Regions from separate parts of the Ramlibacter tataouinensis genome, predicted to be linked through region 1. Evidence: predicted binding sites of a transcription regulator. Region 1 holds the regulator's gene; the other holds the start of a gene.

Evidence for each region. The regulator LexA, encoded in region 1, represses DNA repair genes until DNA is damaged. The targets are predictions, from matches to a motif close to ACTGTATNNNNATACAGT.
Region 2: a site for LexA is predicted at 1,520-1,537, ahead of UC35_RS02160 (DNA topoisomerase IV subunit B). Genes of this name have one in related genera too.

Annotation. Positions count from the first base shown of each region.
Region 1 is NZ_CP010951.1:1,791-16,296, forward strand. Features, by position in the region: gene xseA (exodeoxyribonuclease VII large subunit) at 1-873, opposite strand, end outside; gene UC35_RS00020 (MotA/TolQ/ExbB proton channel family protein) at 1,208-1,840, shown strand; gene UC35_RS00025 (ExbD/TolR family protein) at 1,837-2,262, shown strand; gene lpxK (tetraacyldisaccharide 4'-kinase) at 2,262-3,224, shown strand; gene UC35_RS00035 (Trm112 family protein) at 3,232-3,438, shown strand; gene kdsB (3-deoxy-manno-octulosonate cytidylyltransferase) at 3,473-4,243, shown strand; gene adk (adenylate kinase) at 4,374-5,030, shown strand; gene UC35_RS00050 (DUF6152 family protein) at 5,037-5,498, opposite strand; gene UC35_RS00055 (hypothetical protein) at 5,513-5,932, opposite strand; gene UC35_RS00060 (asparaginase) at 5,932-6,867, opposite strand; gene lexA (transcriptional repressor LexA) at 6,928-7,602, shown strand; gene UC35_RS00070 (hypothetical protein) at 7,720-8,004, shown strand; gene UC35_RS00075 (DUF1993 family protein) at 8,159-8,674, opposite strand; gene UC35_RS00080 (D-2-hydroxyacid dehydrogenase family protein) at 8,799-9,803, shown strand; gene UC35_RS00085 (MFS transporter) at 9,813-11,009, shown strand; gene UC35_RS00090 (3-hydroxyacyl-CoA dehydrogenase) at 11,049-12,569, shown strand; gene UC35_RS00095 (oxepin-CoA hydrolase, alternative type) at 12,584-13,363, shown strand; gene UC35_RS00100 (Crp/Fnr family transcriptional regulator) at 13,476-14,195, shown strand; gene UC35_RS00105 (phosphotransferase) at 14,210-14,506, shown strand, end outside.
Region 2 is NZ_CP010951.1:445,840-460,345, reverse strand. Features, by position in the region: gene UC35_RS02170 (SDR family oxidoreductase) at 1-42, opposite strand, end outside; gene UC35_RS24360 (hypothetical protein) at 110-241, opposite strand; gene UC35_RS02165 (MFS transporter) at 244-1,455, opposite strand; gene UC35_RS02160 (DNA topoisomerase IV subunit B) at 1,571-3,538, shown strand; gene UC35_RS02155 (GNAT family N-acetyltransferase) at 3,559-4,119, shown strand; gene UC35_RS02150 (lytic transglycosylase domain-containing protein) at 4,116-4,865, shown strand; gene parC (DNA topoisomerase IV subunit A) at 4,930-7,260, shown strand; gene UC35_RS02140 (PQQ-dependent sugar dehydrogenase) at 7,328-8,635, shown strand; gene UC35_RS02135 (DUF924 family protein) at 8,635-9,171, shown strand; gene UC35_RS02130 (fumarylacetoacetate hydrolase family protein) at 9,202-9,993, opposite strand; gene UC35_RS02125 (PA2778 family cysteine peptidase) at 10,124-11,080, opposite strand; gene UC35_RS02120 (PA2779 family protein) at 11,089-11,451, opposite strand; gene UC35_RS02115 (methyltransferase family protein) at 11,548-12,051, opposite strand; gene UC35_RS23840 (hypothetical protein) at 12,121-12,264, shown strand; gene lpdA (dihydrolipoyl dehydrogenase) at 12,423-13,817, opposite strand; gene UC35_RS02105 (dihydrolipoamide acetyltransferase family protein) at 13,822-14,506, opposite strand, start outside.

The DNA of each region.
Region 1 (14,506 bases):
GATGCGGTGCAGACGCTCGTGCATGGCCTGCAGGTCAGCGAGCCAATCCTCGCGCGGCCGCGCCGCCAGTTCCGCCGCAGCGGTCGGGGTGGGTGCGCGCACGTCGGCGCAGAAGTCGGCGATGGTGAAATCGGTCTCGTGGCCCACCCCGCTGACCAGGGGCACCGGGCTGCGGACGATGGCGCGGGCCAGCTGCTCATCGTTGAAGGCCCAGAGGTCCTCGATCGAACCGCCGCCGCGCACCAGCAGGATGGTGTCGATGGCGCCTTCACCGGCCAGCCGATAGAGCGACTCGAGTGCGCGAATGAGCTCGGCGGGCGCGCCCGCGCCTTGCACGGCCGCGGGCGCCAGCACGACCGGCACATGACGGGCGCGTCGCCGCAGCGCGGTGACCACGTCATGCAGCGCGGCGGCGCCCGGCGAGGTAACCAGCCCGATGCCGCGCGGCAGGGCCCGCGGGACGCGCTTGCGGCCCTCGTCGAACAGGCCTTCCGCCTCGAGCCGGGCCTTGAGCCGCAGGAACTGCTCGAACAGCGCGCCCTGGCCGGCGCGCGTCATCGTCTCGACGATCAGTTGCAAATCGCCCCGCGCCTCGTACACGCCCAGCCGGCCCCAGACCTCGACCATTTCGCCTTCGCGCGGGACAAACTCCAGCAGGGTGGCCGCCCGCCGGAACATCGCGCACCGGATCTGCCCTTGGGCGTCCTTGAGCGAGAAATAGAGATGCCCGCTGGACGGACGCGACAGGCCCGAAACCTCGCCGCGGACCGCGACAGGATTGAACCTGGCCTCCAGGGAATCAGCAATGGCGCGGCATAGCGCCCCAACTTGCCAGATTCGTGGCGCCAATGCTGGCTGCGCGACCGGCGCCATCAGCAAATCCGGGGCGCGGCAGGTGGTACTGCCGCGCACCACTTAGTCCACAGAACGGACGTCTGGTGCAGATCGATACAGTTGCAGCCAAAAAACCCTGATTCCGTCGAGCAAGTATTTGATTTCATTGATATTTTTCCTGCTCAATTTGTCATCGTTTTGTCAAATCCGAGGCTCGGCGCGGGTTGGCGTGGCGGGGTGGTGTGCTTTTGCACAAAGTTGTCCACAAGATCTGTGGGCCGGGTCCTACTGCCTCATCTGCAGAGCCCCGCGCACTGATGAGTACGGGATAATGGGCCCACCAGTAGTACACGCATCGCGCGGAGACCGTCCCTTGCTTTCGATCATACAAGCCGCAGGCTGGCCGATCTGGCCCCTGGTTGCCTGCTCTTTCCTGGCGCTCGCCCTCGTCATCGAGCGATTCATCAGCCTGAAGACCAGCAAGGTCGCCCCGCCCAAGTTGCTCGACGAGGCACTGTCGGCGTCGCGCCATGCCGTTCCCGCGCCCGACGTGGTCACGCAGCTGGAGCAGAACTCGGCCCTCGGCGAGGTGCTGGCCAGCGGCTTCCGCACCCTGAATTCGGACCCGACTTGCACCGAAGTCGACCTGCGCGCCAACATGGAGAGCACCGGGCGCGCCGTCGCCCACCGGCTGGAGCGCTACCTGAGCGCGTTGGCGACCATCGCCTCGGCCGCGCCCCTGCTCGGCCTGCTTGGCACCGTGATCGGCATGATCGAGATCTTCGGCTCGCAGGCGCCTTCGGGCGTGACCGGAGGCGGCAACCCGGCCCAGCTGGCGCATGGCATCTCGGTGGCGCTGTACAACACGGCCTTCGGACTGATCGTGGCGATCCCCTCGCTGATCTTCTGGCGCTACTTCCGCGGCCGGGTCGATGAATACCTGCTGACGCTGGAGCTGTCGGCCGAGCGCTTCGCCCGCCACCTGCTCGCCATTCGCGGCCGATGAACTTCCGCCCCCGTCCCAAGGAGGAGCCGGAGATCAACCTGATCCCGTTCATCGACGTGCTGCTGGTCATCCTGATCTTCCTGATGCTGACCACGACCTACAGCAAGTTCACCGAACTCCAGCTCAAGCTTCCCGTGGCCGACTCCGACGCGCAGCGCGACTACCCCAAGGAAGTCATCGTGGCCGTCACCAGCGACGGCCGCTACACCGTCAAGGGCACGCCGGTGACCGGCCGCAACGTGGATGCGCTTGCGCAGGCCTTCGCCGACGCGCAGGCGGCCAAGGACAGCGTGGTGATCATCACGGCCGATGCCACGGCGCCGCACCAGTCGGTCATCACCGTCATGGAAGCGGCCCGCCGCAAGGGCCTGAACCACATCACCTTCGCGACCCAGAATTCGGCCCAGGCGGGGAACCGCTGATGGGGGCTGCGCTGCAGCGCGCCTGGCTGCGCCGCGGCGCGCTGGCCTGGCTGCTGTGGCCGCTGTCCCTGCTGTTCGCCCTGCTGGCGGCCCTGCGGCGCGGCGCCTTTCGCGCGGGGCTGCTGCGGGCCGAACATGTCGGTGTGCCGGTCGTGATCATCGGCAACGTGATCGCCGGCGGCTCGGGCAAGACACCGATCGTGCGCGCCGTGACCGAACACCTGAAGGCGCGAGGCCTGCGAGTCGGCGTGGTTTCACGCGGCTACGGGCGCACCGGCGACGACTGCCGTGAAGTCCGCCCGGACAGCCAGGCGCGCGAGGTGGGCGACGAGCCGCTGCTGATCGCGCGCTCCTGCGGCGTGCCCGTGTTCGTGGCGCGCCGGCGCGCCGAAGCAGCGCGCGCCCTGCTCCATGAACATCCCCGCACGCAGCTGATCGTCAGCGATGACGGCCTGCAGCACTACGCGCTGGCGCGCGACCTCGAGATCTGCGTGTTCGACGACCGTGGCGTCGGCAACGGCTGGCTGCTGCCGGCCGGCCCGCTGCGCGAACCCTGGCCGCGGCCCGTGGACCTGGTGCTGCGCACGCCGGGGGCCGCGGTCAGGCCGGGCTTCGAGGTGCGGCGCCGGCTGGGCGCACAGGCGTGGCGCGCCGACGGCACGCGGGTCGCGCTGGACTCGCTGCGCGGGCGCGAGTTTTGCGCACTGGCGGGCATCGCCAATCCGGAAGTCTTCTTCACGATGCTGCGCGAGGCCGGCCTGGCACCGGCACGCACCATCGCCCTGCCCGATCACCACGACTTCGCGCAGCCGCCGGACTTCCCCGGCGAGCTCGTCTGCACCGAGAAGGATGCTGTCAAGCTGTGGCGCAGCCGGCCCGACGCATGGGCGGTGCCGCTGGAGGTGGCCATCGAAGACGGCTTCTGGCGTGCCTTCGACCGCCTGGTGGATGCGAAGCTATGATTGGCTGATGGACCACAAACTGCTCGCACTGCTGGTCTGCCCCGTGACCAAGGGGCACCTGGACTACGACCGCAACCGGCAGGAGCTGATCTCGCGCAGCGCGCGGCTCGCCTACCCGATCCGCGACGGCATTCCCATCATGCTGGAGGAGCAGGCCCGCACGCTCAGCGACGAGGAACTCGAGCAAATGCCGGCGCGTACGCCGCTGGTCTAAGCCGGCTCGCCCCGTCCCACAAGCACTCCCGTCGATGACGTTCACCGTCCTCATTCCCGCTCGCCTGGCCTCCACCCGGCTGCCTGACAAGCCCCTGGCCGACATCGGTGGCCTGCCCATGGTCGTTCGCGTGGCGCGGCAGGCGCAGAAGTCTTCGGCCGCCAGGGTGGTGGTGGCGGCGGACCACCCGAGCATCGTCTCGGCCTGCACCGCGCATGAGGTGGAAGCCGTGCTGACGCGCGCCGACCATCCCTCCGGCAGCGACCGCCTGGCCGAAGCCTGCGAGCGTCTGGGCCTGGATGGCCAGGATGCGGTGGTCAACGTGCAGGGCGACGAGCCACTGATCGACCCGGGGCTGATTGACGCCGTCGCCGGCCTGCTCGATGCGCGCCGCGAAGCCAGCATGAGCACCGCAGCACATCCGATCGAGGACGTGGCCGACCTGGCCAATCCGAACGTGGTCAAGGTGGTGCTGGACGCCCAAGGCATGGCGCTGTACTTCAGCCGTGCCACGATTCCGTGGTGGCGCGACGGCTTTGCCGGCGGCATCGCCGCCCTGCCGCCCACGGCCCTGCTGCGGCACGTCGGCATCTATGGCTACCGCGCCAGCTTCCTGCGCGGGTTCCCGCGCCTGCCGCAGGCGCCGATCGAAACGGCCGAGGCACTGGAGCAGCTGCGCGCCCTGTGGCACGGCCACCGCATCGCGGTGCACATCACCAGCCGCGCGCCCGGCAGCGGGGTGGACACGCCGCAAGACCTGGCACGCGTGCGCGAGCTGTTTGACGCCGGCGGCGCGGCACGCTGAGCCGCCCGGAGGCCTCGATCCAGTAAGGGTGCGCGAAGGACCGCGTGCTATCCTTTGAACTAACGATGCGCGAAGACTGGGACGCGCCCGGCCCGCAGCGCGCGAAGACTAGCAACATCCAAGGAATTCCATGAGACTGATCTTGTTGGGAGCGCCCGGTGCAGGCAAGGGAACGCAGGCCGCGTTCATCTGCCAGAAGTACGGCATCCCGCAAATCTCCACCGGCGACATGCTGCGCGCAGCCGTCAAGGCGGGCAGCCCCCTCGGTCTGGCGGCCAAGAAAGTCATGGATTCCGGCGCCCTGGTCAGCGACGACATCATCATCGGGCTGGTGAAGGAACGCATCGCGCAGCCTGACTGCGCCAACGGCTTTCTCTTCGATGGCTTCCCCCGCACGATTCCGCAGGCCGACGCCCTGAAGGCCGCCGACGTCAAGCTCGATTACGTGCTCGAGATCGACGTGCCCTTCGAGGCCATCATCGAGCGCATGAGCGGCCGCCGCTCGCATACCGCGTCCGGACGCACCTACCACGTCAAGTTCAACCCGCCCAAAGTGCCCGGCGTGGACGACGTGACAGGCGAGCCCCTGATCCAGCGCGATGACGACAAGGAAGAGACCGTCAGGAAGCGCCTGGAGGTCTACGCGGCCCAAACGCGCCCGCTGGTGGACTACTACGCCAACTGGGCCAAGACCGATCCGGCCAAGGCACCGAAATACCGCGTGATCAGCGGCATGGGCTCGGTCGAGGACATCACGGGCCGCGCCATGCAGGCGCTCGAGAACTGAGGCTTCTCACGCCGGGCTGGACCGCAGCCCGTACGCCTTGCCGTCGACGTAAAGGTATTCGGCGCGCACCAGCGCCTCCTTTTCGTCCTTGAGCGGATACCCCAGCACCCCGATCGTCGCGCCGGACTGCACCGGCGCCAGCTTCCAGGCTTCCAGGCGGGTGAGCGGCGCCAGCTCGATGGTCCAGCGGCGATCCTGCCGCGTGGGCGCCGCGGCGCGCGCCAGCAGGGCCTTGCCATCCACCGTGGCCGACTGCGCCGGCACCTGCATGGACCCGACCTCCGCCGGTACGCGATAGCCGGCCGGCAGTTCCAGCACGAGTTCGGCGTGCGGGTTCTGCCATTTGACGGCCACCACGCGTCCCTGCAGGAACAGCGGCCGGTCCTGGTCGAAGCTGCTCCAGCCATGGTGCGCGCGCGCGGCGAACGGCAGGGCCAACGCGGCCAGCACGCAGGTACGACGCTTCATCATCATCCTTCCTTCTAGACGTAGGCAATCCATCGGCCACACGCGAGCACGGCCAGCCAGATCAGCGTGGACGCCAACAGCTGCAGGCGCGCCAGCGCGTCGCCACGGGCCAGGCTGCGGCGGCCATGGAACCACGCCGCATTGCAACCCGCCACGAGAATCAACACCATCTTCAGGGTGAATGCGCGGTTGGCCAGCAGTTCGCCCGGCTGGCTCGCGAACATCAGCAGGCCGCTGGCCGCCGCCAGCGAGAAGCCGGCAAGCGCGACCGTGAGCGCGAGGCGCGCGAGCGACTGCAGCGGCAACTGGGCGCCGCGGCCGAAGACGCGCACCTCCAGCAGCATGAGGTTGCCCATCAACAGGCCGATCCCGAAGATGTGCGCGATCTCGAGGACCGGGTAGGCCCAGGGATGGGACTGCAGTCCGGCGAACATCAGGGCATCAGCGCCAGCATCAGCTCGACACGCGCCTTCACCGGCGACAGGCTCGTGCCGGGGATCAAGTCCTTCTCGCCGGCGATCACGCCGCCCTCGGCGCAGCGGCTCGCGCGCAAGAGCGTCACGCCCTGCTTCCCGGCCTCGAGCAGCGCGTCCAGCAGTTCAGCGTGGATGGTGCCGTTGCCGGTGCCGGCGACGACCAGGCCCGCGATGCCCTGCGCTGCCAGGGCGCGGACGGTCGCGCCGCTGGCGCCGGCATGGCTCATGACGATCTCCACGCGCGGCCACGTTGGCGCCGACAGGGCCTTCTGCAGCCGAACGCGCGCCAGGTCCACGTCGCCGCCCGGCCACTCCCGCAGCAGCCGCAGCCGCCCTTCCTCGACGTAGCCGAGCGGCCCGGCATCGCCCGAGCTGAACGGGTCGAGCCGGTAGTGATGCACTTTCATCACCTCGCGCGCGCCGTGGATCACGCCCGCGCACACGGCGACCACGCCGCGCGCGCCCCCGGCTGCGGCCACCGTGACCGCATCGACGATGTTCTGAGGCCCGTCCGGGCCGAGGGCGGTGGCCGGCCGCATGGCGCAGGTGATCACCACCGGCTTGGCCGGGCACAGCACTTCCTGCAGGAAATAGGCCGTTTCCTCCAGGGTGTCGGTGCCGTGCGTGACCACGATGCCCGCGACCTCGTCCTGCGCAAGCCAGTGCGCGCAGCGCCGTGCCAGCTCGCGCCAGATGGCGAAGCTCATGTCCTTGCTGTCCACCTGGGCGACCTGCTCGCATTCGAGCGGCAGCCCGCGCAGGGCCGGGATGGCCGCCAGCAGCTGCGCCACGCCGATCTGCGCCGCCGTATAGCCGATGTTGTCGCCGGCCGCGGCGGAAGTGCCCGCCAGGGTGCCGCCGGTGCCCAGAACCACGATTTTTTTCTCGCTCACTTGCGCACTTTACGAAACTGGTTAAAAATACAGTTACTGGATATCGAAACAGGAGCCACCATGCTCGATTCGCCCAAGCTCACCGCCCGCCAGCAGCAGATCCTGGACCTGATCGAGAGCGCGATCGCTCGCACTGGCGCGCCGCCGACGCGCGCCGAGATCGCGGCTGAACTCGGCTTCAAGTCCGCCAACGCCGCCGAAGAGCATCTCCAGGCGCTGGCCCGCAAAGGCGTGATCGAACTCGTGGCCGGCACCTCGCGCGGCATCCGCCTGCGCAGCGATGCCCTTCGCTCCATCAACGAATCTCGCATCAAGCAGTTCTCCCTGCCGCTTCCCAGCCTGGCCCAACTCGCGCTGCCGCTGGTCGGGCGTGTGGCCGCAGGCTCGCCCATTCTCGCGCAGGAGCACGTGGACCAGACCTACTACGTGGAGAGCAGCCTGTTCCAGCGCCGGCCCGACTACCTGCTGAAGGTGCGCGGCATGTCGATGCGTGACGCCGGCATCATGGACGGCGACCTGCTCGCGGTACAGGCCACCAAGGACGCCAAGAACGGCCAGATCATCGTCGCGCGCCTGGGCGACGAGGTCACCGTCAAGCGCTTCCGCCGCAACAAGCACCTGATCGAACTGCACGCCGAGAACCCGGACTACCCCACCATCGTGGTGGAGCCGGGCGAACCCTTCGAGATCGAAGGCCTGGCCGTCGGCTTGATCCGCAACACCATGCTCATGTAGCACCCCGGGCCGGCCGCAGGTGGCGGGCGTATGGCGCGCACGGCGCCATCACCCTGCGGCAGCGCCCTTCTTCGCAATCCTGCCTGTGTCCAAGCTCTGGAGTCCAAGGAGATTCACATGGGAATCGCGATGTTCATGTCGAGTGGATTGCTGTCGCCATTCAAGGCCTTGTTCAGTCTTCGCAGTTGTCGTGGGGCGGGCGGTCCGGTGGCCGCCGGCAGGCGCGTGCCTGCCGGCGCGCAGCCGGGCGGCTTGCCCCACGAGTTTTCTGCAACCCCGTGCAGGCGCAAGCCGCTGCGCATCGTGCATGGCGCCACCGGCCGGCTGGTGATTTCCGGCCGCATGGCGGATGTATGCGCCGAACTCGACCGGCTGGCCGCGCTGGAAGCCGCCGCCGGCTAAGCAGCCTCGATTTTCACCAGCGACGGTCAGTGCCGCGGGCGCGGGTGGCCGGCGTAGCGAAGTAAAGGAGGAGGGACGGGCAAAGCCCGTCCCGGGGGACATGAGCGGAGCCGGCCAACCGGCGCCCGTGGCCGCCCCCAGCTACGACGTCCGATCAGGCCTTCGATCCAGCCAGATAGTCAGCCTTGCCCAGTTCCACGCCGTTGTGGCGCAGGATCGCGTAGGCGGTCGTGATGTGGAAGAACATGTTGGGCAGCACCCAGTGCTTCAAATAGGCCTCGGCCTTCATGGTGCGGGTCTTGTCGCGCCCCACCGGGAAGGTGATCTCCTTGTCTTCCGTGCCGTCCATCTTGTCGGCGGGCACCGTGGCCAGCCAGTCCAGTGTCTTCTGGATTCTCGCCTTCAGCTCCGGAAAGCTCGCCTCGTTGTCTTCGTAGCGCGGCGCCTCGATGCCGGCGATCCGCGCCGCGCCGTTCTTCGGCCCGTCGCACGCGATCTGGATCTGCCGGGCGAAGGGCAGCATGTCGGGCGCGAGCCGGTACTGCAGCAACACCGTGGGGTCGAACTTGCGCGCTTCCGCGTGGGCCGCACCCTTGTCGAGGATGTGGGCCAGGTTCTCGAGTGCGGTCCGGAAGATCGGCAGGCTCGCGGAAGACATGGAAATCGTCATCAAAGGCTCCTTGGCGTAACAGTGCGAAAGCGCGGATGCTAAGGCGCTTTTCATCTCCGCGCTGAAGCCGGGTCACTCTGCAGGCGCCGCCAGCACGCTTGCGGGGCCAAGGCACAATCTCGCCATGAACATCGTGATCCTCGACGACTATCAGGACGCCGTGCGCAAGCTCAGGTGCGCGTCCAAGCTCGAAGACTACCCGGCGAAGGTCTACACCAACACGGTCAAGGGCATCGGGCAGCTGTCGGTGCGGCTGCGTGACGCCGAGGTCATCGTGCTCATTCGCGAACGCACGCAAATCACGCGCCAGCTGCTGGAGAAGCTCCCGCGCCTGCGCCTGATCGCGCAGACCGGACGCGTCGGCGCGCACGTCGACGTGCAAGCCTGCACCGAGCGCGGCATCTCGGTGGCCGAGGGCGTGGGCTCGCCGGTGGCGCCGGCCGAACTCACCTGGGCCCTCATCATGGCGGCGATGCGCAGGCTGCCGCAGTACATCGCCACGCTCAAGCACGGCGGCTGGCAGCAGTCGGGCATGAAGTCCGCATCGATGCCGGCCAACTTCGGGCTCGGCATGGTGCTGCGCGGACGCACGCTGGGCGTCTGGGGCTACGGCAAGATCGGCCAGCTGGTGGCTGGCTATGGCAAGGCCTTCGGGATGCGCGTGCTGGTCGGGGGCAGCCAGTCCTCGCGCGAGCGCGCCGTCAGCGACGGCTTCCAGGCGGTCGGCCGCGAGGAGCTGTTCCAGGAAAGCGACGTACTCAGCCTGCACCTGCGCCTGTCCGAGGAAACCACGGGCATCGTCACGCTCGAGGACCTGAGCCGGATGAAACCGACTTCGCTGCTGGTCAACACCTCGCGCGCCGAGCTGATCGAGCAGGACGCGCTGATCGCGGGCCTGAACCGCGGCCGCCCCGGCATGGCGGCGGTCGACGTGTTCGAGAGCGAGCCGATCCTGCAGGGACACGCCCTGCTGCGCCTGGAAAACTGCATCTGCACGCCGCACATCGGCTACGTCGAGCTGGACAGCTACGAGCTCTACTTCGGCGCCGCCTTCGACAACGTCGTCAATTTCATCCGCGGTACGCCGACCAACATCGTGAATCCCGGCGCGCTTCAAGTCAGGCGCTGAGAGCCACCTTTGCCGTCCACCACCTCGACCGCCGGCGCGCCCGCCGCGACGACCGCCCTCCCCGCCGTCCTGTGGCCGCTGCTGTTCGGCAACTTCGTCATCGGCACCGGCGTGATGGTGGTGCCCGGCACGCTCAATGACATCAGCAGTTCGCTGGACATCTCGGCCGCGACGGCTGGGCAACTGATCTCGGCGGCTGCGCTGCTGATGTGCCTCGGTGCGCCCCTGCTTGCCGCAGTCGTTGCAGGCTGGGACCGCCGGCGCCTGCTCGCGCTGAGCATGGTCTGGTACGGCTTGATGCACTTGGCGTGCACGGCCTCGACCACATTCGCGGCGCTTCTGCCGCTGCGAGTTGTCACCATGCTCTCGCCCGCCATCTTCACGCCGCAGGCGGCTGCCTGCGTGGGCCTGCTGGTGCCCGAGCAGCAGCGCGGCCGGGCAATCACCTTTGTCTTCCTGGGCTGGTCGGTCGCCTCCGTGCTCGGCATGCCAATCGGGGCCTTCGTTGGCGGCACCCTGGGTTGGCGCAGTGCCTTTGCCCTGGTGGGCATCATGAGCCTGGCCAGTGCCTGGTGGGTGTGGCGCGCCATGCCCGATGGCGTGAAGCCGCCCGCGCTGTCCGCAGCGGCGTGGGCGAAGACCCTCCGCTCACCGGCCCTGATGCTCTGCGTGCTGGTCACGGTGCTATATGCCGCCGGGCAGTTCGTGCTGTTCTCGTATTTCGCGCCCTACTACAAGCACAAGATCGGGATCACACCGGGTGAGCTGAGCCTGCTTTTCCTGTGGTTCGGCGCATTCGGCTTCATCGGCAACATGCTGATGTCGCGCAACATCGACCGGGTCGGCGCGTCGCGCTCCGTCATGATCGGTGTGGGCCTGATGTCGGTGAGCCTGCTCGCGTGGCCGCTGGGTACCAGCATGGTGCTGGCGGCGCTCATCTCCATCCCCTGGGCACTGGGGTGCTTCTCTTCCAATTCCGCCCAGCAAGCGCGGCTGGTGGCGATTGCGCCGGCTCTGGCCTCCGCATCGATCGCGCTGAACAGCTCGGCCATGTACGCGGGCCAGGCGCTGGGCGCCGGCGCCGGCGGCTGGATGATCTCGCGCGGCGGCATGGACGACCTGCACTGGGTGGGCTTCGCAGTCCTGGTGCTCGCCATGGCGGTGAGCGCCTGGGCCACAAGCTTCGCCCGCCCACATCGCGCCTGATCGGCGTCCCTGGCGCAGCGCTCCCCGATAATCGGGCGCATGACCTTGACATACAAGACCGTGGGCGTCGTGGGCGCAGGCGCCATGGGCCGCGGTATCGCCCAGATCGCGGCGCAGGCCGGCAGCACCGTGCGCCTGTACGACACCCAGCCCGAAGCCGTCGCCAAGGCGGCGGCGGAGCTCGCTTCGCAATGGGACCGCCTGCAGGAAAAGGGCCGGATGGACGAAGCCGCCGTGCGCGGATGCAAGGACAGGCTCAAACCCGCGGGCGCGCTGCAGGACCTGGCCGACTGCGAGATGGTGGTCGAAGCCATCGTCGAGCGGCTCGACGTGAAGAAGTCCGTCTTCGGGCAGCTCGAGGACATCACCGGCGGCAAGGCGGTCCTGGTCACCAACACCTCGTCGCTTTCGGTCACCGCGATCGCCGCCGGGCTGAAGCACCCGCAGCGATTTGCCGGCTATCACTTCTTCAATCCGGTGCCGTTGATGAAAGTGGTCGAAGTCATCGCCGGGCTGAAGACCGACCCGCAGGTCTGCGCCCAGCTGGCGGCCTATGCGCGCGACATGGGCCACACCCCGGTGCAGGCCCAGGACACGCCCGGCTTCATCGTCAACCACGCCGGCCGCGGCTACGGCACCGAGGCACTGCGCATCGCCGGTGAAGGCGTCGCCGACTTCGCGACCATCGACCGCATCCTCCGCGACCAGGTCGGCTTCAAGCTGGGGCCGTTCGAACTGCTGGACCTCACGGCGCTGGATGTCTCGCATCCGGTGATGGAGTCGATCTACCACCAGTACTACGACGAGCCGCGCTACCGACCGCACGTGATCACCGCGCAGCGGCTGGCCGGCGGCGTCGTGGGCCGCAAGGTCGGCGAAGGCTTCTACAAGTACGCAGACGGCAAGCCGCAGCTGCCGCCCGAGCCCGCTGTGCCGAAGGTCGACGAGCTGCCGCCGGTGTGGGTGTCCACGCGCGCGGCCCGTCGCCCGGAGCTGTACCAGTTGCTGAAGGACCTGGGCGCCAAGGTCGAAACCGGCCAGTCGCCCTCGATGAACGCGCTGACCCTGGTCGCGCCGTTGGGATTCGACGTGACCACCGTTGCGGTGGTCGAACGGCTCGACCCGGCGCGCACCGTGGGCATCGACCTGCTGGTGGAGGACGCCGCCACCAAGCGCCGGGTGCTGGCCACCAACCCCGCCACCCGGGCCGACATGCGCGATGCCGCGCACGCGCTGTTCGCGCGTGACGGCAAGGCGGTGAGCGTGATCCGCGACTCGGGCGGCTTCGTCACGCAGCGTGTGGTCGCCACCATCGCCAACATCGCCAGCGACATCTGCCAGCAGCGCATCTGCAGTCCCAAGGACCTGGAAACCGCGGTGACACTGGGCCTGGGCTACCCGCTGGGGCCCCTGGCCATGGGCGACCGCTGGGGCCCGGCCAACATCCTGGAAGTGCTGTTCAACCTGCAGACCGTGTATGGCGATCCACGCTACCGTCCCAGCCCCTGGCTGCGGCGGCGCGGCGCGATCGGCCTGTCGCTCCTGCACGAAGAAGACTAAGAAAAACCTCAGCCATGACCGCCGAACTCAAGAGCACCAGCCAGGGCCGCACCATGGTGCTGGCCATCTCCAACCCGGAGCATCGCAACGCGCTGGGCCCCGAGATGTACGCGGCGGGGGTGGAGGCACTGAACGTGGCCGAATCGAACCCGGAGGTGCGCAGCGTCGTGATCACCGGCGAGGGTTCCATGTTCTGCGCCGGCGGCAACCTGAACCGGCTGCAGGCCAACCGGCGCGAACCGCCCGAGGTGCAGGCGCAGAGCATCGAAAACCTGCACAACTGGATCGAGGCCATCCGCACCTTTCCCAAGCCGGTGATCGCGGCGGTCGAGGGTGCGGCGGCCGGCGCGGGATTTTCGCTGTGCCTGGCGTGCGACTTAATCGTGGCCGCAGAGGACGCGGTATTCGTCATGGCCTACAGCAGCGTCGGCCTGTCACCCGACGGCGGCGCGAGCTGGCAGCTCGCGCGCGCCCTGCCCCGCCCGCTGGTCAGCGAACTGCTCATGAACGCCGAGCGGATCGGCGCCGCGCGACTGCATGCGCTGGGCCTGGTCAACCGCGTCACGGCCCCCGGCGGCGCCCTGGACGAGGCGCTGGCGCTGGCCGAGAAGCTGAACGACCGCGCTCCCAACGCGCTGGCGAGCATCAAGGAACTCATGAACGAGGCGCCCGAGGCCAGCCTCAACCGCCACCTCGCCAGCGAACGCGACCATTTCGTGAAGAACCTGCATCACGCCAACGCCGGCATCGGCATCGCGGCTTTCCTGGCCAAAGAGAAGCCGCGCTTCAAGTAAGGCGGTTCACAGCCGTCCGGCGGCCAACGGTCGCGCACGGGACTTCCCCCGTTGTTGGGGCAGGTCCCGGACGCGACAATCCACTCACGCCCAGTCACGCATTGGACAGACCATGGACGAGCCCATTCTTACCATTGACGAAAGAGAGGCGATCAATTCCGGTCGCTGGTTTTCGTCACTATCACCCTCCCTGCGCCACGACATCCTGCGATGCGCCTACGTCAAACGTTACAAGGACGGCGAGCTGATCTGCGCGCGCGGCGACTCGGCCGACGCATGGAGCGCGGTGGCGCGCGGCGCGGTGCGGGTGAGCTCGACCTCGATCACCGGCAAGCAGGTGACTTTCACCTATGTGGAGCCGGGCATCTGGTTCGGCGACATCGCGATCTTCGACGGCGACCGGCGCACCCACGATGCGTTCGCACATGGCGACACGACCCTGCTGTCGGTCTCGCGTGCGGACCTCAAGAAAATCATGGCGCAGCACCTGGAGCTGTACGACGCGCTGCTGAAGCTGCAGGCGCGCCGTATCCGGCAACTGTTCGGCCTGGTCGAGGACCTCAACACCCTGCCCCTGCGGGCCCGGCTGGCCAAGCAGCTGACGCACCTGGTGCGCAGCTACGGCGTACCCTCGCTTTCGGACGCGGGCGAAGTGCGCATCGGGCTGCAGCTCGCGCAGGAGGAACTGGCGCAACTGCTCGGCGCTTCGCGCCAGCGCGTGAACCAGGAACTCAAGGCCATGGAACGCGAGGAAGTGATCCGCATCGAGCCCGGCGGGCTGGTGGTGCGCAACCGCGACGCCCTCATGCGCATCATTGACTCCGAGAAGTAAGGCAGTACCAGACCATGAGCGAATTCGATCACTTCGTCGGCACGCGGCCCGTCACCGACAAGCACGCGTTCGACACCGTCGCGCTGGCCGCCTGGCTGGAACAGCACCTTGAGGGTTTCCAGGGGCCCCTCACGGTGGAGATGTTCAAGGGCGGGCAGTCCAACCCGACCTACAAACTGGTCACGCCCTCGCGCAGCTGGGTCATGCGGGCCAAGCCGGGTCCGGTGGCCAAGCTGCTGCCCTCGGCCCATGCCATCGAGCGTGAGTTCGCGGTGATGAGCGGGCTGGCCGGGACCGGCGTTCCGGTGCCG
Region 2 (14,506 bases), 440 kb from region 1:
GCCGATGCCATCCGACGCGCCGGTGATGACGAAAACTTTCATGCCGATATTGTCGCGGCAGACCGGCGCCTGCGAACCGTGAACGAGCCGGATGTCTCGCCCTGGGAATCTAGTTGAAGCAGGCCCAGAACAGTTCGCTGAGTGTGACCATCAGCTGCGGCTGCGTGTAGAGGGCAAACACTGCCGCGAGCGCCGCGGCGGCGGCGCTCCATCCCAGCCACTTCTTCGCGCTCGCCGCCATGGTCAGGCCGGTTGCGGCGCGCCGCGCGGGATCGGCGCTTCGCGCACCGGCAGGTTCACCAGCGCGGCGAAGATGCCCAGCGCGATGGCCAGGTACCAGACGATGTCGTAGCTGCCGGTGCGGTCGTACAGCAGGCCCCCGAGCCACACGCCGAGGAAGGAGCCGATCTGGTGGCTGAAGAACACAAAGCCGCCCAGCATGGACAGGTGCGCCACGCCGAAGATCTGCGCTACCGTCGCGTTGGTGGGCGGCACGGTGGACAGCCACAGCAGCCCCATGACGCTGGCGAACACGTACACCGAGGCCGGCGTGAGCGGCGCCCACAGGAACAGCGCGATCGCCAGCGCGCGGCCGAGATAGATGGTGGCCAGGATCTTGCGCTTGGCCAGCTTCTGGCCCAGCGTGCCCGCAAGGTAGGTGCCGAAGATGTTGAACAGGCCGATCAGCGCCAGCGCGTAGCTGGCCACCTGCGGCGAGAGGCCCTTGTCCCGGAGGTAGCTGGGCATGTGCACGCCGATAAAGACCACCTGGAAGCCGCAGACGAAGTAGCCGGCCATCAGCAGCTGGAAGCTCGGGTAGCGGAAGGCCTCGCGCAGGGCTTGGCCGATCGTCTGCTCGCGGTGCCGGTGCGGCGCGCTGGCGTGGAAGCCGGGCTCGCGCAGTCCGTAGGCCAGCGGTCCGATCAGCAGGGCGAACACCGCCAGGATCAGCAGGGCGTGCTGCCAGCCGAAGCCGGCGATCAGGAAGCCCTCGACCGGCACCATCAGGAACTGGCCGAACGAACCGGCTGCCGCGGCCATGCCCATCGCCCAGGACCGCCGGTTGGCATCGACCTGCCGCCCGATGACGCCGTAGATCACGGCATAGGTGGTGCCGGCCTGGGCCGCGCCCAGCAGCACGCCGGCGGTGAGCGCGAACAGCTGGGGCGTCGGCGACAGCGCCATGCCCGCCAGCCCGAGGGCGTACAGCACGCCGCCGGTGACCAGTACGCGGAAGGCGCCGAAACGGTCGGCAGCCATGCCGGCAAAGATGCCGAAGCAGCCCCAGGCCAGGTTCTGGATGGCGATGGCGAAGGCGAAGGTCTCGCGGCTCCACCCTTGGGCCTGGGTGATGGGCTGCAGCCACAACCCGAAACCGTGGCGGATGCCCATGGAAAGCGTGACGACGGCGGCGCCACAAGCGAGCACCTGGGCCATGGAAAGTCTTTGCTGCATGGCAGCGAATCTAGCCGGATGGGCAATTCGTCCTCTCGTGAAGGGTCTCCGGGGATGATCCGTGTCTGTATAAACATACAGCCGGAAACTCCAGCGCGACTACAATCCCCGTCCCATGGCAGTCAAACCCGACACCGGTTACTCCGAAGGCTCGATCCGGGTGCTCAAGGGCCTGGAGCCCGTGAAGCAGCGGCCCGGCATGTACACCCGCACCGACAACCCGCTGCATGTGATCCAGGAAGTCCTGGACAACGCGGCGGACGAAGCGCTGGCCGGCTTCGGCAAGCGCATCAAGACCACCCTGCACAGCGACGGTTCCGTCAGCATCGAGGACGACGGCCGGGGCATTCCCTTCGGGCTGCATCCCGAGGAGAAGGCGCCGGTGATCGAACTGGTCTACACCCGGCTGCACGCCGGCGGCAAGTTCGACAAGGGCAAGGGCGGTGCCTACAGCTTCTCCGGCGGCCTGCACGGCGTGGGCGTGTCGGTGACCAACGCGCTGGCCAAGCGCCTGGAGGTCAGCACGCATCGCGAAGGGCAGGTGGCCCACATCGTGTTCTCCGGCGGCGACGTGATCGAGCAGCTGCACCTGCGCAAGCTGCAGGAGGGCGAGCGCCGCCAGGGCACCACCGTGCGCGTGTGGCCCGATCCCAAGTACTTCGAATCCCACGCCCTGCCCATGACCGAGCTGGCGCACCTGCTGCGCAGCAAGGCGGTGCTGATGCCCGGCGTCACCGTGTCGCTGGTCAACGAGAAGGCCAGGGACACCCAGAGCTGGCAGTACAAGGGCGGCCTGCGCGACTACCTGATGCAGACTTTGACGGCCGACCCCGTCATCCCGCTGTTCGAGGGCGAGGGATACGCGCAAAACAACGACAACTTCGCCGAAGGCGAGGGCGCGCAGTGGTGCGTGGCCTTCACCGAGGATGGCCAGCCGGTGCGCGAGAGCTACGTCAACCTGATTCCCACCAGCGCCGGCGGCACCCACGAAAGCGGCCTGCGCGACGGCCTGTTCAATGCCGTGAAGAGCTTCGTGGACCTGCACTCGCTGCTGCCCAAGGGGGTGAAGCTGCTGCCCGAAGACGTGTTCGCGCGCGCCTCCTACGTGCTGTCGGCCAAGGTGCTGGACCCGCAGTTCCAGGGCCAGATCAAGGAGCGCCTGAATTCGCGCGATGCGGTGCGCCTGGTGTCCAGCTTCGTGCGGCCGGCGCTGGAGCTGTGGCTCAACCAGCACGTGGAGTACGGCAAGAAGCTCGCCGAGCTGGCGATCAAGGCCGCGCAGTCGCGCCAGAAGGCGGGGCAGAAGGTTGAAAAACGCAAGGGCTCGGGCGTGGCCGTGCTGCCGGGCAAGCTGACCGACTGCGAAAGCCGCGACCTCTCGCACAACGAGGTGTTCCTGGTCGAGGGCGACTCCGCCGGCGGCAGCGCCAAGATGGGCCGCGACAAGGAATGCCAGGCGATCCTGCCGCTGCGCGGCAAGGTGCTCAACACCTGGGAGGTGGAGCGCGACCGCCTGTTCGCCAACACCGAGATCCACGACATCGCGGTGGCCATCGGCGTCGATCCGCACGGGCCGAACGACAACCCGGACTTGTCCAACCTGCGCTACGGCAAGATCTGCATCCTGTCCGATGCCGACGTGGACGGCTCGCACATCCAGGTGCTGCTGCTCACGCTGTTCTTCCGTCATTTCCCCAAGCTCATCGACGCGGGCAATGTGTACATCGCGCGGCCGCCGCTGTTCCGGGTCGATGCGCCGGCGCGCGGCAAGAAGCCGCCCTCCAAGACCTACGCGTTGGACGAAGGCGAGCTCACCGCCATCCTCGACAAGCTGCGCAAGGAGGGCGTGCGCGAAGGCGCCTGGAGCATCAGCCGCTTCAAGGGCCTGGGCGAGATGAGCGCCGAGCAGCTGTGGGAAACCACGCTCAACCCCGACACCCGCCGGCTGCTGCCGGTGCAGCTGGGCAAGCTCGATTTCCTGGCCACCGAGAGCCTGATCACCAAGCTCATGGGCAAAGGCGAAGCGGCGGCCCGCCGCGAGCTGATGGAACTCCACGGCGATGCCGTGGAAGTGGACATCTAGAGGGATATCCGCTTCTCAAGATGACCATCGCCAACTTCGCCGCCAGCACGCCTGACCGTACCAACGCGCGGGTGCGCCTGCGCCCGACCATGAGCAGCGACCTGGACTACGTGGTCTCGCTCGAGCAGTCGGCGGAGAACCTGGCCTTCATCACGCCCTGGGAGCGCACGCAGCACGAGGCGGCGATCCGCTTCCCGGATTTCCGCCACTTCATCGTCGAAGGCGGCCCCGACCTGTCGGCCGTCGGCTTCCTGATCCTGATCGGCTGCCGCAGCCCGCAGCAGTCGATCGAGCTCAAGCGCATGGTGATCCAGGCCAAGGGCTCGGGCTTCGGCCGCGCGGCCCTGCGCATGGCCAAGAAGATCGCCTTCGACGACCTCAAGGCCCACCGCTTCTGGCTCGACGTGAAGAAGCGCAACACCCGCGCCAAGGCGCTCTACGACAGCGAAGGCTTCGTGTTCGAAGGCGAGCTGCGCGAAGCGGTGAAGACCGACGGCGGATTCGAGTCGCTGATCGTCATGTCGATGCTGCGCCAGGAGTTCAGCGGGCGGCGCGAGTTGGGGCTGGAGCTGAAAGCGTGAATCCACTGGCTTCGTGCCTCGTCGCCGCGGGCCTGGCCCTGGTGCTGGCAGCTCCGGTGCGCGCCGAGGTCTGGGGCTATGTGGACGAGAAGGGGGTGCCGCATTTCGCCTCCGAGAAGCTCGACCAGCGCTACGAGCTGTTCTTTCGCGGCGGCGAGGATCCGCCCGGCCGCGCCAGCACGCCGCGTGCCGTGGCGGTGCCCACCGCGCCGCCCAAGCTGCTGGCCTACTTCGAGGTGGCGCCCGGCTACAAGCAGGTGCAGCACCACTTGCGCGCCGCCTCGCGCGCGCACGGCGTGGACTACGAGCTGCTGAAGGCGCTGATCGCCACCGAATCGGGCTTCGATGCCCAGGCGGTGTCGCCCAAGGGCGCGGTGGGGCTGATGCAGATCATGCCGGCTACCGCCCAGCGCTGGGGCGTGAGCGGCGATGCGAAGACACCGGTTGAAAAGAAGCTCGCCGACCCGGCCGTCAACATCCGGACCGGCACGCGGTACCTGCGCTACCTGATCGACCTCTATCCGGGCCAGCTCGACCTGGCGCTGGCCGCCTACAACGCCGGCGAGGGCGCGGTGATGCGCGCCGGCCGGCAGGTGCCCAATTACCGCGAGACCCAGAACTACGTGAAGACCGTGCTGCAGCTTTACGCCATGCTCAAGCCGCCGGCCGCGCTGGCCACGGGCCGGGTGCGCGTGGAATTCGCTGCGGCGCCTTCGCCGTCGGAACTCGACACCCTCAGTGATTGACAAGGCGCCTCCATACCGCGCCATGCCCGCGACCGGCGGGCGCAGGTGATTGCCAAGACATCTCATGGAACAAGACCTCCTTTCTTTCGACAACGCCGGCGGCGGCGACGACAGTCCCGACCTCGCGTCCTATGCGCAGCGCGCCTACCTCGAGTACGCGCTGTCGGTGGTCAAGGGCCGCGCGCTGCCCGACGTGTGCGACGGCCAGAAGCCGGTGCAGCGCCGGATCCTCTACTCGATGGCCCGCATGGGCCTGGGCTACAGCGGGACGGCTGGGGCGCGGCCGGTCAAGAGCGCGCGCGTGGTCGGTGACGTGCTCGGCCGCTTCCATCCGCACGGCGACCAGGCCGCCTACGACGCGCTGGTGCGCATGGCGCAGGACTTCTCGCAGCGCTATCCGCTGATCGACGGCCACGGCAACTTCGGCAGCCGCGATGGCGACGGCGCGGCGGCGATGCGCTACACCGAGGCGCGGCTGGCGCGCATCAGCAACCTGCTGCTCGACGAGATCGACGAGGGCACGGTTGATTTCGTCGCCAACTACGACGGCAGCACGCAGGAGCCGCGCCAGCTGCCGGCGCGCCTGCCGTTCACGCTGCTCAATGGCGCCAGCGGCATCGCGGTGGGCCTGGCCACCGAGATCCCCAGCCACAACCTGCGAGAAGTGGCCGACGCCTGCATCGCTTTCATCAAGAACGCGCGGCTTACTGACGAAGAACTGCTGGAGCTGATCCCCGGACCGGACTTCCCCGGCGGCGGACAGATCATCAGCGCCGCCTCCGACATCGCCGAGGCCTATCGCACCGGCCGCGGCTCGCTCAAGGTGCGCGCGCGCTGGAAGATCGAGGAGCTCGCGCGCGGCCAGTGGCAGCTGGTGGTGAACGAGCTGCCGCCCGGCGTGAGCGCGCAGAAGGTGCTGGAGGAGATCGAGGAACTCACCAACCCCAAGGTCAAGGCCGGCAAGAAGGCGCTGACGCAGGAGCAGGTGCAGCTGAAGCAGACCGTGCTGGCGGTGGTCGATGCGGTGCGCGATGAATCCAGCAAGGATGCGGCGGTGCGCGTGGTGTTCGAGCCCAAGACCAGCCGCATCGAGCAGGGCGACCTGATCGGCACGCTGCTGGCCCACACCAGCCTGGAAACGTCCGCGCCGATCAACCTGACCTCGATCGGCCTGGACGGCAAGCCGGTGCAGAAGTCGCTGCGCCAGATGATCAGCGAATGGATCGAGTTCCGCCACCAGACCATCGAGCGGCGCTCGCGCCATCGCCTGGACAAGGTGCTGGACCGCATCCACATCCTCGAAGGCCGGCAGCTGGTGCTGTTGAACATCGACGAGGTGATCCACATCATCCGCAACAGCGACGAGCCCAAGCCGGCGCTGATCGCGCGCTTCAAGCTCTCCGAGCGCCAGGCCGACGACATCCTCGACATCCGTCTGCGCCAGTTGGCGCGGCTCGAAGCGATCAAGATCGAACAGGAACTCAAGGAACTGCGCGAGGACCAGAAGAAGCTGGAGGAAATCCTCGGCAGCCCGGCGGCGCTGCGCCGTCTGATGGTCAAGGAGATCGAGCAGGACGCCAAGCAGTTCGCCGACGAGCGGCGCACGCTGATCCAGGCCGAGAAGCGCGCGGTCGCCGAGATCAAGGTGATCGACGAGCCGGTGACGGTGGTGGTCTCCAACAAGGGTTGGGTGCGCGCGCGCCAGGGCCATGGCCACGAGGCGGCCAGCTTCGCCTTCAAGGCCGGCGACGGCCTGTACGGCACCTTCGAGTGCCGCACGGTGGACATCCTGCTGGCTTTCGGCAGCAACGGGCGCGTCTACACGGTGCCGGTGTCGGTGCTGCCGGGCGCGCGTGGCGACGGCCAGCCGCTCACCACCTTCATCGAACTGGAGGCCGGCACACACCTGATGCACTACTTCGCGGGTGCGCCGGGCGCGTGGCTGCTGCTGTCGGGCACCGGCGGCTACGGCTTCCTGGCCACGGTCGAGAACATGATCTCGCGCCAGAAGGCCGGCAAGGCGTTCATCAGCGTGGGCGAGGGCGAGTCGGTGTGCCGGCCGTCGCCGGCCAATGTGGCGCCGCAGGTGCCGGCAACACACGTGGCCTGCGCCTCGGCCAACGGCCGCATCCTGACCTTCGAGATCGGCGAGCTGAAGCCGATGGCCAACGGCGGCCGCGGCCTGATGCTGATCGACCTCGATCCCAAGGACACGCTGGCCGGGGCCGCCGCCTACACGCGCAGCGTGCAGATCGAGGGCGTGGGGCGTGGCGGCAAGGAGCGCGAGGAGGTGCTGGAGATCCGCTCGCTCAACAACGCCAAGGCCGGCCGCGGCCGCAAGGGCAAGGCCGCCGACCTGGGCTTCAAGCCGACCGGCATTTTGCGCGTCGAGTAAGACCAGGCTTGCGTCAGCCAGGCCAGGCGGCGCATGCAGGGCGCCGCCAGCCTGCCTACACTTGGGCATGCATCGGCTGCTCGCCTGTCTTCTTGTCTCACTCGCGCTAACCGCCTGCGGTGACGTCTCCAGGCTGCCCGACGAGCGCAGCTTCGGTCCCAATCCGCAGCTGCCGCAGCCCACCCGCGGGCTGCTGCCCACCGTCCATGTCGCGCCGGCGCTGGGCTGGCCCGAGGGCGGCAAGCCCCAGTCGCCGCAGGGCTGGCGGGTCACCGCCTTCGCGCGCGAGCTGTCGCATCCGCGCTGGCTGCATGTGCTGCCCAATGGGGATGTGCTGGTCGCCGAGAGCAACAAGCCCGCCACGCCCGACGAGCCCGGCGGCTTCAAGTCCTGGGCCGCGAAGCTGGTCATGAAGCGCGCCGGCGCCGGTGTGCCCAGCGCCGATCGCATTACCCTGTTGCGTGACACCGACGGCGACGGCATCGCCGAAACGCGCAGCGTGCTGCTGGAGGGACTGCACTCGCCCTTCGGCATGGCCCTGGTGGGCGAAAGGCTCTACATCGCGAATGCGAACGGCATCGTGCGGGTGCCTTACCGCCCCGGCGACACGCGCATCGCGGCGAAGCCGGAAACCGTGACCGAGCTGCCGGCCGGCATCAACCACCACTGGACCAAGAACATCGTGGCCTCGCGCGACGGCGCCCGCCTGTACGCCACCGTGGGTTCCAACAGCAATGCCGCGGAACACGGCATGGAGATCGAACAGGGCCGCGCCGCGATCTGGGAGGTGGATCTTGCCACCGGCAACAAGCGCCTGTTCGCCAGCGGCCTGCGCAATCCCAATGGCCTGGCCTGGGAGCCCGTGACCGGCGCGTTGTGGACCGTGGTGAACGAGCGCGACGAGTTGGGCAGCGACCTGGTGCCCGACTACCTGACGGCCGTGAAGGAGGGCGCCTTCTACGGCTGGCCCTGGAGCTACTGGGGCCAGCATGTGGACACGCGCGTGCAACCGGCGCGGCCCGAGATGGTGGCGCGCGCGGTCGTGCCTGATTTCGCGCTGGGCAACCACGTCGCGCCGCTCGGCCTCGTGTTCTCGGACGCCAGGATGCCGCCGCCCTTCGACAGCGGCGCCTTCATCGGCGAGCACGGCTCCTGGAACCGGCGCCCGCTGTCCGGCTACAAGGTGGTGTTCGTGCCCTTCGCGAACGGCCGTCCCTCGAGCATGCCGCGGGACGTGCTGACCGGTTTCGTCAGCCCGGAAGGCAAGGCCTGGGGGCGGCCGGTGGGCGTGGCCCTGGATGGCCGCGGCGCTTTGCTGGTCGCGGACGACGTGGGGAACGCGGTTTGGCGGATTACCGCCGCCAGGGAGCGCTGATGCATCAGGACGTGATCGGATTCTGGTTCAAGGAAATTGCGCCGAAGATGTGGTGGTCGGCGGATCCGGCATTCGACGGGCAGATCAGGTCGCGCTTCCTCGTCACGCACCAGCAGGCGGCGCGGGGTGAATTGCACGAGTGGCGCGACGACCCGCTGGGGCGACTCGCCGAGATCATCGTGCTGGACCAGTTCTCTAGGAACATCCACAGGAACACGCCGCAGGCCTTTGCGCAGGATCCCATGGCCCTGGTGCTGGCGCAGGAGGCTGTCCGCCTGGGGGTGCTGGGCCTCTTGCCACCCGATGAACGCTGCTTCCTGTTGATGCCCTTCATGCACAGCGAATCGCCGGCCATCCATGTGCTGGCCGAGCGCCTCTTCCGGGAGTTCGCGCCCGGCTCGAACTACGACTACGAGCTGCGGCACAAGACCATCGTCGACCGGTTCGGGCGCTATCCGCACCGGAACGCGATCCTGGGCCGCGCATCGACAGCGGAGGAGATCGAGTTCCTGAAGCAGCCCGGTTCGCGCTTTTGAATCGCGCCGGCCCGGCGCCGGCGCCTGTCTTCAGACAATGCGCACGCTCAGATTGGGCAAGCCGTCGATGTGCATCTCGATCAGGTCGCCGCGCACGACCGGGCCCACGTTCTCCGGCGTTCCGGAGTAGATGATGTCGCCGGGGAACAGTTCGTTGGCCTCGGACAGTTTGCTGATCTGCTCGGCCACCGACCAGATCATCTGGTTCAGGTTGGCGTTCTGCTTGGTCTGCCCGTTCACCTTGAGCCAGATCGCACCCTTGGTGAAGTGGCCGGTCTGGGCCACGCGGTGCACCGCGCCGATCACGGCCGAGTGGTCGAAGCTCTTGCCGATCTCCCAGGGCTTCTTCTCGTCGCCCATTGCGCGCTGCAGGTCGCGGCGCGTCATGTCCAGCCCCAGCGAGTAGCCGTAGACATGCTCCAGCGCCTGGGCCACCGGGATGTTCTTGCCGCCCTTGCTCAGGACCGCCACCAGTTCGGCCTCGTAGTGGTAGTTCTTGGTCAGCGTGGGGTAGGGGTGGTCCCCCACCGTGCCGGCAGGCACATGCTGGATGGCGTCGGTGGGCTTCTGGAAGAAGAAGGGCGGCTCGCGGTCCGGGTTGGAGCCCATCTCCAAGGCGTGCGCGCGGTAGTTGCGGCCGATGCAATAGATGCGGCGGACCGGAAAGGCCTCGTCGCTGTTGACGATCGGGATGGTGGCGCCTGCCACCTGGAACGGTGTCCGGCGGCTGGCGGAGGACATCGCCGTGGTGCCGCAGGACGCGGTGACGGCGGCGGCGGTCAGGCCGGTGGCCAATGCGCCGCGGCGAGTGATGCTCTTCATGGAGGTCTCCTTTTGTGTGTTCGACTCCCGTCGAGTATTCAGTCAACCCTTGTCCGCTGTAAATGGCAATTTCCTGATGCGTTATTGCAGGGCTTGCATGAATCGGCCCCGGCCCCCGGTGGGGCGCGGGCTACTTCAATGCCGGGCCGGGCGTGGCGACCGCGCGCAACGTGGCCGCATAAGTGGCCAGGCGCGGGCCGCCGATGGCCACGGCGCGCCGGGCGGCGTCGGCGGCCTCATCGGGACGGCTCTGCTCGAACAGGACCTGCGCGAGGTTGTTCCAGGCATCGCCGGAGTCCGGATGGTCCAGCGTGGCCTGCCGGTATTGCGTCTGCGCCTGTTCGAGTTGCCGCGCGCGGTAGGCCGCATTGCCCAGCGCCAGTCTGGCGAACAGGTTCTTCGGCCAGGCGCGCAAGGCGGTCCGGTAGGCGTCCGGCCCCAGCGCGGCCGAGACGCGTTCGAAGTCCGCGGCGGCGGCCACGTAGTCGGTCTCGCTGGCGGTGGCGGGCAGGCGATCGGGCGGCAGCGCGACGAAGGCCCAGCGCTCGGCCTTGGCCCAGCTGCGATCGAATTCATCGACGCTCATCACCAGGCGCTGGAAGGTGCCGGAGCGCAGCAGCAAGGTCTTCCCGGCCAGGTCGAAGCCCACCACGACCGCGTAGTGCCACTGCGTCCGCAGCGGACCGCCAACGTCCTGGAGCACGACCACGGGGTGGCCGGCGGCTACTTCGCGCAGCAGGTCGCCGGGCTGGCCGCGCAGGACGTACGGCACGGCGCCCGACCGGCGCGAGGCCCCCAGCAGTTCCACCTGCAGGCTGCCCTGTCGTTGTGGCAGGTAGACCTGTGAAGTCAGTTCCGCCGGGGTGCGCGCGATGCCCGCACTCTGCAGGACCGTGGCCAGGGCGGCGGGGCCGCACTGGTAGTCCTCCTGGGGAAAGAAGGGCACCGCCGACAGCTCCACCCGTTCGGCCTGCGATGCCGGCAATCCCCGGCCGTAATCCGGTGCCGGGACCGTGGCGCATCCCGAGAGCGCGAGCGCGATGCTGGCCAGCACGCGCTTCGGCCAGCGCGCCGGCGATCCGAACATGGAAAGGATCAGAGCGCGATGACGATGATGAGCACCACCAGCAGGATCAGGATCCAGTCCTGCTGGCTGAGGGCGCCGCCTGCCGGCAGCCCGTCGATGCGCTCGGCCAGCGCATGCACTTCGGCCTCGCTCAAGGACGCGACGCGGTCGGCTGCGACCAGCCCGCTCAGTCCCATGGCCTGCATGCGCTCCTTGACGTTGGCGCGCTCCAGGAAGGACTGGACCTTGGCCCGGTCCAGTTCCACCTGGCTGGGAACGGCCAGGGCGTCGGTGTCGACGATCTCGGCCTGCGCAAGCGGCGTCTGCGCTGCGAGCGCCACCGCCGCGGTGAGCGCCAATGCGCGGGACATGCGAAGGGCTGTCTTGTTCATATTGGGGACCTCCCAGACAAAGTGACAAGTCATCCTATGCACAGCCCGAGCTCAGCAGTTAGGTACTCGCGTAACAATTGCCTCGACTTGCAGCGCCTATAGCCAGCGACGCACGGAAGACTTGTAGGCCAGGTAATCCGACGGGAACCGGGCTTCGAGGTAGCGCTCCTCGCGAGGAATGACCACCAGGGACATCAGTACCACGGCCGGGACGAGGGTGATGAGCAGCCAGAGGCTGTTGACCCAGACCGCGATCCCGAGCTGGAGCAGCGAGAAGGCCAGGTAGATGGGATTGCGGCTCCAGCGATAGGGCCCGGTGCGGACGATCGCGGTGGTGGGAAGGTTGCCAGGAACGGGTGTGCCGGCGCTGCGAAACGTGCGCACCGCAGAGACGAATAGCGCGACGGCGACCAGCACGGCAAAGACCCCTAGCGGCACGCTCAAAGCCGGAGTCAAGAGCCGGACGGGCCAGGCGAAATGAAGCAACAGGCCCAGGACGATGGCGCCCAGGTAGATCCAAGGCGGCCGCATCATTCCGAGGTTCGCGGCCTCCGGCGCTGTGCCGGCCCTTGCTCTCTCGTTGCGCTCATCGCTTGACATTGCTGACTCCCAAGCCCGCGCCCGTGGGTTCTCGCCTATCATGCGCGCGCCCTCACAACGGAAAAGCTCATGCGCCTTGTGATGTCTTCGACACTGCGCCTTGTTGCCGTTGCAGCCGCGCTGCTGGCACTGATCGCCTGCTCGGCCGTCCAAAGCTACACGCCGAATCCGTACTACGAAAAGTACCCGCGTGACTTTGGCGGACCGAACTGACGCTCTTCCCGCACGCTCGTCCATCGGCTCACGAGCAATGGCAAGTCCGCGGCTTTGATCGATCCTGATCGTGGTCAAAAAAAGAGAGCTCACAAATTGCGAGCTCTCTTTGGTGTGGGGACCTCTTGACTGCTAGTTCCTGAAGCAGTTCCAACGACTCAGATATGCAGCGCCTGCCCCAACGCCCGCAGCGCTGCCTCCTGCACCGCCTCACCCAGCGTCGGATGTGCATGGATCGTTCCGCCCACGTCCTCCAGGCGCGCCCCCATCTCGATCGATTGCGAGAACGCCGCCGCCAGTTCCGACACGGCACGTCCGACCGCCTGCCAGCCGACGATCAGATGGTTGTCGCGGCGGGCCACGACGCGCACGAAGCCATCGGTGGACTCCAGCGTCATGGCGCGCCCGTTGGCGCTGAAGGGGAACGCCGCCTGGATGCAGTCCAGCCCGGCTTCTTCGGCCTGGCTGGGTGAGAGACCGGCTACCACCACTTCCGGGTCGGTGAAGCAAATGGCCGGGATCGCCGCGGGCGCGAAGCGACGCCGGTGGCCGGCGATGATCTCGGCGACCATCTCGCCCTGGGCCATCCCTCGGTGCGCCAGCATGGGCTCGCCGCTCACGTCGCCGATGGCCCAGACGTCGCGCATCGAGCTGCGGCACTGGTCATCGACCTTGACCGCCCGGCCCGCCATGTCCAGCCGCAGGTTCTCCAGGCCGAAGCCCTCGGTGCGCGGGCGGCGGCCCGCGGCCACCAGCACCTGGTCGGCGGGCAGGGCGAATTCATCGGCGTTGCTGCTGCGCACGCGCAGCGCCTTGCCACCCTCGTCGAGGCCCTCGACGCTGCAATCCAGGTGCAGGACCACGCCGCGTTTCTTCAGAGCGGCCAACACCGGACGCGTCAGTTCCTCGTCGTAGGTGGGCAGCACGCGCTCGGTCATTTCGACCACCGTCACTTCGCATCCGAGCTTGCGGTAGGCCATTCCCAGTTCGAGGCCGATGTAGCCGGCGCCCACCACCACCAGGCGCTTGGGCAGCGCCGCCGGCGCGAGCGCCTCGGTCGAGGAGATCACCGCCCCGCCGAAGGGCAGGTTGGGCAGCTCGGTCGCGATCGAGCCGGTCGCGATCACGAGATGCTGGCACTGGATGCGCAGCGTCTCCTGCGCAGTGCGCACCTCCACGCTCTTGCCGTCGAGGACGGTCGCCCAGCCCTCGATCACCTGCGCGCCGGCGCGCTTGAGCAGCACGCCGACGCCGCCGGTGAGGCGCTGCACGATGCCGTCCTTCCACTTCACCGTGCGGGCGATGTCGATCGCGGCGGACTGCACCTGGATGCCCAGCGGCGAATGGTTGGCCCAGTGGCGGGCCTTCTCGAACTCGTCGGCTGCGTGGATCATCGCCTTCGACGGGATGCAGCCGATGTTCAGGCAGGTGCCGCCGAGCTTTTCGCCTTCGACCACGATGGTCTGCACGCCCAGCTGGGCCGCGCGTATGCCGGCCACATAGCCGGCCGGGCCGCCGCCGATCACCAGCAGCGTTGTCGTGAGCGTCCTCATCGCGCTACTCCACGAACAGCATGGCTGGCGCTTCCAGCAGCGCGCGGATCGCCTGGATGAATTCCGCCGCGTCCATGCCGTCGACCACGCGGTGGTCGAACGAGGACGACAGGTTCATCATCTGCCGAGCCACCACCAGGCCGTTGCGGAACATGGGCCGCTCGACGATGCGGTTGACGCCGATGATCGCGACCTCAGGATGGTTGATCACAGGCGTGGTGACGATGCCGCCCAGCGCACCCAGGCTGGTGATGGTGATGGTCGAGCCGCTCAGTTCGTCGCGCGCCGCCTTGCCGGTGCGCGCCGCTTCGGCCAGGCGCGCGATCTCGCGGGCGCTGTCCCACAGGTCCAGGGTCTCGGCATGGCGCATCACCGGCACCATCAGGCCCGAGGGCGTCTGCGCCGCCAGCCCCAGGTGCACCGGGTTGTAGCGCGTGACCACGCCCGCGTCGTCGTCGAAGCGCGCGTTCATCTGCGGGAAGTCGCGCACCGCCAGCACCACCGCGCGGGCCAGCAGCGGCAGCACGGTCAGCTTGCCGCGTTCGGCGGCGTACTTGGCATTCAGCCGCGCGCGCAGTGCTTCCAGCTCGGTGACATCGATTTCCTCGACATAGCTGAAGTGCGGGATGCGGCGCTTGGCCTCCTGCATCTTCTGCGCGATCTTGCGGCGCAGGCCGATCACCGGCACT